DNA from 2 places in the Kitasatospora gansuensis genome. Region 2 is predicted to be linked to the other one. Evidence: riboswitches for the same ligand, from Rfam matches in the RefSeq annotation. Region 2 holds a riboswitch; the other holds the start of a gene.
What was found. A riboswitch is a leader RNA that binds a small molecule or an ion and turns the genes downstream of it on or off. The one in region 2 is predicted to bind glycine.
Positions count from the first base shown of each region.

Region 1: another riboswitch for glycine. It lies ahead of gcvP (aminomethyl-transferring glycine dehydrogenase); the one in region 2 lies ahead of gcvT (glycine cleavage system aminomethyltransferase GcvT).

Region 1 is NZ_JACHJR010000001.1:7,091,066-7,095,440, forward strand. It holds gene F4556_RS31960 (MFS transporter) at 1-85, opposite strand, end outside; gene F4556_RS31965 (DUF2382 domain-containing protein) at 222-1,259, opposite strand; glycine riboswitch at 1,418-1,523, shown strand; glycine riboswitch at 1,525-1,659, shown strand; gene gcvP (aminomethyl-transferring glycine dehydrogenase) at 1,761-4,375, shown strand, end outside.
Region 2 is NZ_JACHJR010000001.1:2,673,946-2,678,320, reverse strand. It holds gene glyA (serine hydroxymethyltransferase) at 1-243, opposite strand, end outside; gene gcvH (glycine cleavage system protein GcvH) at 334-708, opposite strand; gene gcvT (glycine cleavage system aminomethyltransferase GcvT) at 797-1,915, opposite strand; glycine riboswitch at 2,067-2,169, opposite strand; gene F4556_RS11645 (enhanced serine sensitivity protein SseB) at 2,453-3,262, shown strand; gene F4556_RS11640 (enhanced serine sensitivity protein SseB C-terminal domain-containing protein) at 3,374-4,141, shown strand.

The sequences.
Region 1 (4,375 bases), 4.4 Mb from region 2:
TCGGGACGACCGCGGTCTGCACCACGCTGAACGCCAGCATCGCCAACACCAGGGCGGGGAGCACGCGCGCGCTGCTCGGCCTCACGGAATTTCCTCCAGTTCGGGCCACCCGTGCGAAGAGCTTCAGGTGGACGAAAGTAAACGAACTGAAGTAACGATGGCGGCAGATACTTCACTCTGTCAAATATTGCTTGGTGAAGCTTTGGCAAAGTGGCGGGGCGTCAGGACGGACGGAGCGGCTCCGGGCGCAGCTGGGTGCCGTTCGAGGACGCCGGAGCCGGTGTCGCGGCGGGTGCGGGGGCCGGGTTGGTGGTGTCGTCGTGGATCTCCACCTGCTCGCGGCGCAGCTCCTCGCGGATCACCGCCTCCTCGGTGAACCGCTCGACCACCAGGCGGACCCGCTCGACCGGTGCCAGGTACTTGCGCACCACCGGGCGCTCCTCCCGGAGCGTCACCTCCTCGACCGCCTCGGCGATCTCCTGCTCGCTGAGTGCGGCCCGCTCGGACTCGGTGACCGGCACCCGCTCCACCCGGACCCGCTCCTTCACCACCGGCACCTTCCGCTCGACCGCCTCGGAGGTGACGTACTTGCGCAGCTTCGCCGTCCCCAGCACGTGCCACTCGGTGGTGACGTCCAGCCGCTCCTCGCGGCAGGTGATCTCCACCGGCCCGGCCGGCGCGTTGCCGGGCACGGTCGGGTCGTCGGTGGCGGTGGTGGCCGGCGGCGCGACGGTGGTCGGCTGCGGCTTGGCGGCCGGGGCCGCGGGGGCGGCGGTGAAGGCCATCGGGGCGGCCGCCACGGTCGGGGCGGCGGGTGAAGCGTTCATGCTGGTTTCCTTGCTGAGGGTGCCGAAATCGAGGTCCTTGCCGGACCCCGAGCCATTGCCGACCGCGGCCGGGGGAACGGCACCGCCCGCGTCCAGGCCGTAGTAGCGGTAGAGCTGGAGCTCCTGGGCGGGGGAGAGGTGCTGGCCGACCCCGAAGTCGGGGGAGTCCTTGATCAGCGACTTGTCGTACGGCACCTTGAGCTCGTCCCCGGAGAACTCGCTGGTGGTGAGCGGGACGAAGGCGTCCCGGCCGAAGATCCCGGTGCGGACGGCGGCCCACTCGGGCTCGCCGGTCGCGTCGTCCAGGTAGACCTCGTCGACCGTGCCGATCTTGTCGCCGTTCCGGTCGACCGCCTTGTGGCCGATCAGGTCTCGCGGGTCGATGTCGGTCTGCACGCTGTCCTCCAGCAGGTACGAAAGCCCCGTTGACACACCGTCAGGGGACGGCCGAAGGAGCTGGACGGCCGCACTTCACACGAAAAGCCATCAAACGGGCGATCGCGAGCCGGACGCACCCGTCCGGGGCAGTGGGGTGACCCAGGGCACCCGTGATCAACCGGCGCTCCGCTGGTACCCTGGGCCCCGACTGCCGAGCCCGCTCGGGAGAGTCCCCGCACCGCTCACGTGGTGTCACGGGGACGCCGAAGGAGCAAACCCTCCCCGGAATCTCTCAGGCATCCGTACCGTGCGGGGTAGGTCACTCTGGAAAGCAGGGCAGGACCGACGGCGAGGGAGCCGACGGACCCCACCCTCACCGACGGTGCAAGCCGGCGTGCGACCCTCGGGCCGCCGCGTGCGGGCGAAGCTCTCAGGTATCGATGACAGAGGGGGAGGCCTGACGGGCTCGTTCGTCCCCGGCTCCGCTGTCCCACAGTGGTGTTGCCGTCCGGCGTGCGTGCCCCCGCCGGTCCGTGACCAGGAGGCCTCGACCCCATGAATGCCCAGCCGACCCTCACCGAGCTTGAGCAGTCAAGCCCCTTCGAGAACCGTCACATCGGCCCCGACGCCGCCGCCCAGGAGAAGATGCTGGCGCAGGTCGGGTACGGCTCGCTGGACGAGCTGTCCGACGCCGCCGTGCCGGACGCGATCAAGAGCCTGACCGCGCTCGGCCTCCCGGCCGGCCGCAGCGAGGCGCAGGTGCTCGCCGAGCTGCGCGAGCTGGCGGACCACAACCAGGTGCTCCAGCCGATGATCGGCCTGGGCTACTACGGCACCTTCACCCCGCCGGTGATCCTGCGCAACGTGCTGGAGAACCCGGCCTGGTACACCGCCTACACGCCGTACCAGCCGGAGATCTCGCAGGGCCGGCTGGAGGCCCTGATCAACTTCCAGACCGTGGTCGCCGACCTGACCGGCCTGGACACCTCCGGCTCCTCGCTGCTCGACGAGGGCACGGCCGCCGCCGAGGCGATGGCGCTGGCCCGCCGGGTCGGCAAGGTCAAGGGCGGGGTCTTCCTGGTCGACGCCGACACCCTGCCGCAGACCATCGCGGTGATCCAGACCCGGGCCGAGCCGACCGGGGTCGAGGTGGTCGTCGCCGACCTGTCCGAGGGCATCCCGGCCGAGGTGGCCGAGCGCGGCGTCTTCGGTGTGCTGCTCCAGTACCCCGGAGCCTCCGGCGCGGTCCGCGACCTGGCCCCGGTGATCGAGCAGGCGCACGGCCTGGGCGCGATCGTCGCGGTCGCCGCCGACCTGCTGGCGCTCACCCTGCTCAAGTCGCCGGGCTCGCTCGGCGCCGACATCGCCTGCGGCACCTCGCAGCGCTTCGGTGTCCCGATGGGCTTCGGCGGCCCGCACGCCGGCTACCTGGCGGTCCGCGCCGCGTACGCCCGCAGCCTGCCCGGCCGCCTGGTCGGTGTCTCGGTGGACGCCGACGGCAACCGCGCGTACCGGCTGGCGCTGCAGACCCGTGAGCAGCACATCCGCCGCGAGAAGGCCACCTCCAACATCTGCACCGCCCAGGTGCTGCTGGCCGTGATGGCCTCGATGTACGCGGTCTACCACGGCCCGGACGGCCTGGCCGACATCGCCCGCCGGACCCACCGCTACGCCGCCGCGCTGGCCGAGGGCCTGCGCGCGGGCGGCGTCGAGCTGACCACCGGTCAGTTCTTCGACACCGTCACCGCCAAGGTGCCGGGCCGGGCCGCCGCAGTGGTCGCCGCCGCCCGCGAGAACGGCGTGAACGTCTTCCAGGCGTCCGAGGACCTGGTCTCGATCTCCTGTGACGAGACCACCACCCGGGAGCACCTGGCCGCCGTCTGGGCCGCCTTCGGCGTCACCGCCGAGGTCGCCGAGGCCGCCGACGCGCTGCCCGCCGCCCTGCTGCGCGAGGACGAGTACCTGACCCACCCGGTCTTCCACAGCCACCGCTCGGAGACCGCGATGCTGCGCTACCTGCGCCGCCTCGCCGACCGGGACTACGCGCTGGACCGCGGCATGATCCCGCTGGGCTCCTGCACCATGAAGCTCAACGCGACCACCGAGATGGAGCCGGTGACCTGGCCCGAGTTCGGCCAGCTGCACCCGTTCGCCCCGGTGGACCAGGCCGCGGGCTTCCTGACCCTGATCCGGCAGCTGGAGCAGCAGCTGGTCGAGGTGACCGGCTACGACGCGGTCAGCATCCAGCCGAACGCCGGTTCGCAGGGCGAGCTGGCCGGTCTGCTGGCGGTCCGCGCCTACCACCGGGCCAACGGTGACACCCAGCGCGACGTCTGCCTGATCCCGGCCTCCGCGCACGGCACCAACGCGGCCTCCGCCGTGATGGCCGGCATGCGGGTGGTCGTGGTGAAGACCCTGACCGACGGTGACGTGGACGTCGAGGACCTCAAGGCCAAGATCGAGCAGCACCGCGACCAGCTCTCGGTGCTGATGGTCACCTACCCGTCCACCCACGGCGTGTTCGAGACCGAGATCACCACCATCTGCGCCCTCGTGCACGAGGCCGGCGGCCAGGTGTACGTGGACGGCGCCAACCTGAACGCCCTGGTCGGCCTGGCCAAGCCGGGCAAGTTCGGCGCGGACGTCTCGCACCTGAACCTGCACAAGACCTTCTGCATCCCGCACGGCGGCGGCGGCCCGGGCGTCGGCCCGGTCGCGGTGCGCTCGCACCTGGCGCCGTACCTGCCGAACCACCCGCTGCAGTCCGAGGCGGGCCCGGCCACCGGTGTCGGCCCGATCTCGGCCGCCCCGTGGGGCTCGGCCGCGATCCTGCCGATCTCCTGGGCGTACGTCCGGCTGATGGGCGGCGAGGGCCTCAAGCGCGCCACCCAGGTCGCGGTGCTGAACGCCAACTACATCGCCAAGCGGCTCGCCCCGCACTTCCCGGTGCTCTACACCGGCCCCGGCGGGCTGGTCGCGCACGAGTGCATCATCGACCTGCGTCCGCTCACCAAGGAGACGGGGGTGACCGTGGACGACATCGCCAAGCGCCTGATCGACTACGGCTTCCACGCCCCGACCATGTCCTTCCCGGTGGCCGGCACCCTGATGATCGAGCCGACCGAGTCCGAGGACCTGGGCGAGATCGACCGGTTCTGCGAGACCATGAT
Region 2 (4,375 bases):
CCGGTCGATGGCGATCTGCTCGGCCACGTCGACGTGCTCGCAGCCACCGTAGTAGCGGCGGCCGGGGTAGCCCTCGGCGTACTTGTTGGTGAGGACCGAACCCTGCGCCTCCATCACCGCGACGGGCGCGAAGTTCTCGGAGGCGATCATCTCGAGGGTGGTCTGCTGGCGGTGCAGCTCGGCGTCGACCGCGGCGGCGATCTCGGGGTCGAGCGCGTGCAGGGACTGGTTAAGAACCGTCATGTCAGGGTCTTCCCGTGGGGCGGTGCGGGCAATGGACCAAGGGAGAGAGCCGGCCGCCGCGCTGCGGCCGACCCCCCGTCAACCAGTGGTTCAGGCCTTGATGAAGGCGTCGTACTCGGCGGCCGACAGCAGCTTGTCGGTCGCCTCGACCTTGACCTTGTAGAGCCAGGCGTCGCCGAACGGGTCGCTGTTGACCGAGGCCGGGTCGTCGATGACGGCCTGGTTGATCTCGACGATCTCGCCGGTGGCGGGGGAGTACAGGTCGCTGACCGACTTGGTCGACTCGAGCTCGCCACAGGTCTCACCAGCGGTGACGGTGTCACCGACCTCGGGGAGCTGGACGTAGACGATGTCGCCGAGGGCGTCAGCCGCGTGCGCGGTGATGCCGACCGTCGAGACACCGTCCACGGCCTCGGTCAGCCACTCGTGCTCCTCGGTGTACTGCAGGTGCGTGGGGTTGCTCATGGCGTCATTCTCCAGGATCGCAAGAGGGTAGGGCGAAGCCGTCCGCTGAGCGGACCGGGGGACTGCGGGAACTGAAAGGGTGTCAGGCTCAGCGGGCGCGCTTGTAGAACGGCAGCGCGACGACCTCGACCGGCTCGTGCTTGCCGCGCACGTCGACGGCCACCGCGGTGCCGGGGGCGGCGTGCGCCGCGTCCACGTACGCGATGGCGATCGGCTTGCCCAGGGTGGGGGACGGGGCACCCGAGGTGATCCGCCCGATCGGGGTGCCGTCGACGCTGACGACGTCGTACTCGGCGCGCGGGACGCGCTTGCCCTCGGAGACCAGGCCGACCAGCTTGCGCGGCGGGTTGGCCTCGGCCTGTGCGGCGGCGGCCTCCAGGGCCTTGCGGCCGACGAACTCGCCGTCGTTGGTGGTCTTGTCGAAGCGCACCACCCGGCCCAGACCGGCGTCGAACGGGGTCAGGTCGGTGGACAGCTCGTGCCCGTACAGCGGCATGCCGGCCTCCAGGCGGAGGGTGTCGCGGCAGGACAGGCCGGCCGGGACCAGGCCGACCGGGGCGCCGGCCTCGGTCAGCGCGTTCCACAGGTGCTCGGCGTCGGCCGGGGCGCAGAAGACCTCGAAGCCGTCCTCACCGGTGTAGCCGGTGCGGGCCAGCCAGACCTCGCGGTCCGCGACGGTGGCGGGCAGCAGCGCGTAGTACTTGAGGCCGGGCAGGTCGGCGTCGGTGACCGAGGCCAGGATGCCGTTGGCCTCCGGGCCCTGGACCGCGATCAGCGCGTAGGCGTCCCGGTCGTCCCGGACCACCGCGTCGAAGCCGGCCGCGCGCTCGGTCAGCGCGTCCAGCACCACCTGGGCGTTCGAGGCGTTGGCGACCACCATGTACTCGGTCTCGCCGGTGCGGTAGACGATCAGGTCGTCCAGGATGCCGCCGTCCTCGCGGCAGATCATGGTGTACCGGGCGCGCAGCACGCCGAGCGCGGAGATGAAGCCGACCAGCGCGTGGTCCAGCAGTTCACCGGCCTGAGGGCCCGTCACGGTGATCTCGCCCATGTGCGAGAGGTCGAAGAGACCCGCCTTGGTACGGACCGCGAGGTGTTCCTCACGCTCGCTGCCGTAGCGGAGCGGCATGTCCCAGCCGGCGAAGTCGGTCATGGTCGCGCCGAGCGAGCGGTGCAGCGCGTCGAGCGCGGTGAGGCGAGGGGACATGGTGACTGGACTCCTTGGCAGCAAACGGGCATGCGGGGGTGGAGTCTCCCCGTCTGTCGTCACAACCTGAGAGCTTCACCGCACATCCAAGGATGGCGGCTTGCACCGTGGGTGGGCGCACGGCGCGGCCGTGTCCACTTTCCAGATCTGCCTCGCCCGGGCGGTAGGGGTGCCTGAGAGATTCCGGGGAGGACTTGCTCCTTCGGCGCCGGCCTGTGCCACGAGGGCAGTCCGGACTCTCCCGCGCGGGTTCGAGCGGCCAGTGTGAAGTTGTGGGCGGGGTCATCATGGCACGAGTCGACGCCCCAAGGGGAGAGGGGGCCGGGCCGAGGGCCTGTCTGCCGATTCCCGTCGGGGCCGGCCCGCCCGGCACGCACGCTCGCCGCACGGCCGAAACGACCAAGTAGCTCCGCTACGAGGCCGCCCCGGCCGCACGCCGAGCGCACGCACCGAACGACCCGGCCTGATCCGACGGGAATCGGCAGACAGGCCCTACGCTCTTGGCAGCAAAGACATAGAGGGGCGGTAGCAGGGGCGATGGGGTACCCGGCGGGCGACACAGGGGCGCAGGCATGGGCGGAGCCGGGCACCGCGCCGCCCGGCGGCAGCTGGCCGGTCAACGAGCTGGAGCAGGTGCTGACCGCCGCGCTCGGCGACCCGGGCGCGACGCCCCGGGTGATCGAGGTGCTGGCCCGCAGTCAGATCTGGATCCCGCTGCCGGCCGGGGCGGACCCACAGGGCAGCGGTCTCGATCTGCCCACGATCGAACTGGCGGGCTCGCCGTACGTCCCGGTGTTCTCCTCGCAGGAGACCTTCCTGCGGCACGCGCCGGGTCTGGCCTTCGCGATCGCCCCGGCCTGGGAGTTCGCCCGCGGGCTGCCGCTCGGGGTCGGCATCGCGGTCAACCCGGAGGCGCCGGTGGGGATCCCGGTGCCTCCGGAGGGGGTCGGCGAGCTGCGCCGCGGGCCGCAGGGCGAGCGCTGGGAGCAGCAGCCGGACGGTGCGCGGGTGGCGCTGCGGGAGCCGGAGCCGGCCGAGGAGCCGTACGCCTTCCTGGGCGCCGCGATCACCGAACTCGCCGAGCTGCCGGGAGTGCTGACGGCCCGTCGGGCGCTGGCCGGGGTGGAGCGGGACACGCCGGTGCTGTTCATCGGGGTGCAGCTGGACGCCGGCTGGCCGGCCGATCCGGGGCAGGTGAACGAGGCGCTCGGCCGGGCGCTCGGAACCACCCCGCCGCCGTGGGGCGTCCACCTGGTGCTGCTGGATCTGGTGGCCGATCCGGTGGTGGAGTGGATGCTCACCCGGGTACGTCCCTTCTACGTCAGGTCCGGGGCGGTCGCGGGCTGAGCCGGCGGGGGACCCGCCGGTACGGGGCGGCGGTATGACGGCTGTCCGGGCGGGCCAATAGGCTTCGCTCGGAGCCCAGGGCGAGACGGGCGGAAACGGGCGGAGCGAGGCATGAGCGCGGGAGCGACGGCAGACGGCGCGATCGAGCGCGCCCTCGGCGAGGTCGCGCCCGACCGCTTCGACGCCTACGAGCGGCTGCTGTACGCGCTGGCCGAGGGCCGGGTCTGGATGCTGCTCTGGCACGGCACCCCCGGCAGCCCGGACGCCCAGTACGGGAACATGGAGCTCGGCGGCCACGGCTACGCCCCCGCCGTCACCTCGCCCGAGCAGCTGGCCGCGAGCGGCTGGGCCCGAAGTCACGAGGTGATCTCCGGACCGGAGATCGCCAACGCCCTGTACCGGACGCGCTGGGGCCTGTGGCTCAACCCGCACGTGCCCGGCGGCGGGGTCGGTGTGCCCTGGGCCGACCTGCGGCGGATCGCGGCCGGCCTGGACCGGCTGCCGGCCGGGCCGCTCCAGCTGACCGACCCGGTGGTCCAGGCACCGCAGTTCTACGCCCAGTTGCAGCGCGAGGCGGCCGAGGTGCGCCCGGTCCGGGCGCTCCGGCAGGCCTGGGTGCGCCCGGCTCTCGGTGAGCCCTACCTGGCGATCGGTCTCGACCTGTACGACACCTCGCCGCCCGCCGTCGAGGCGGCCCGGGCGCTGGTGCACCGGGCGGTGCCGCAGATCCCGGCCGGGCTGCCGGTCTCGACGGTGGTGCTGGCTGACGAGTGGGACCCGGTGGCGATGTGGATGCGCGCCTTCGCCCGCCCGTTCTTCGATCGGGAGGCCCGCCCCTACCCGGCCCAGGGGTACTGGCCGCACCAGCCCTGGCAGTGAACCCCCCTGCTCCGAAGGGGTAGTTGGGGTACGTCCGGTTTGTTCATCTGCACGCATCTTGACAGACATGTAACAGCCGTGTGAAGAGCGCTATTCGGCAAGATCACGAGTGCATGCAGACAGATCACAGTTGGGCATCCTTCGGTTGTCAGGTCTGGCGTGCGACAACCCGAATGGCAGAGAGTCTGCCCAAAGCGGTTCAAGGGTTCGGCCAACCCGGTCCTGCAACTCCCT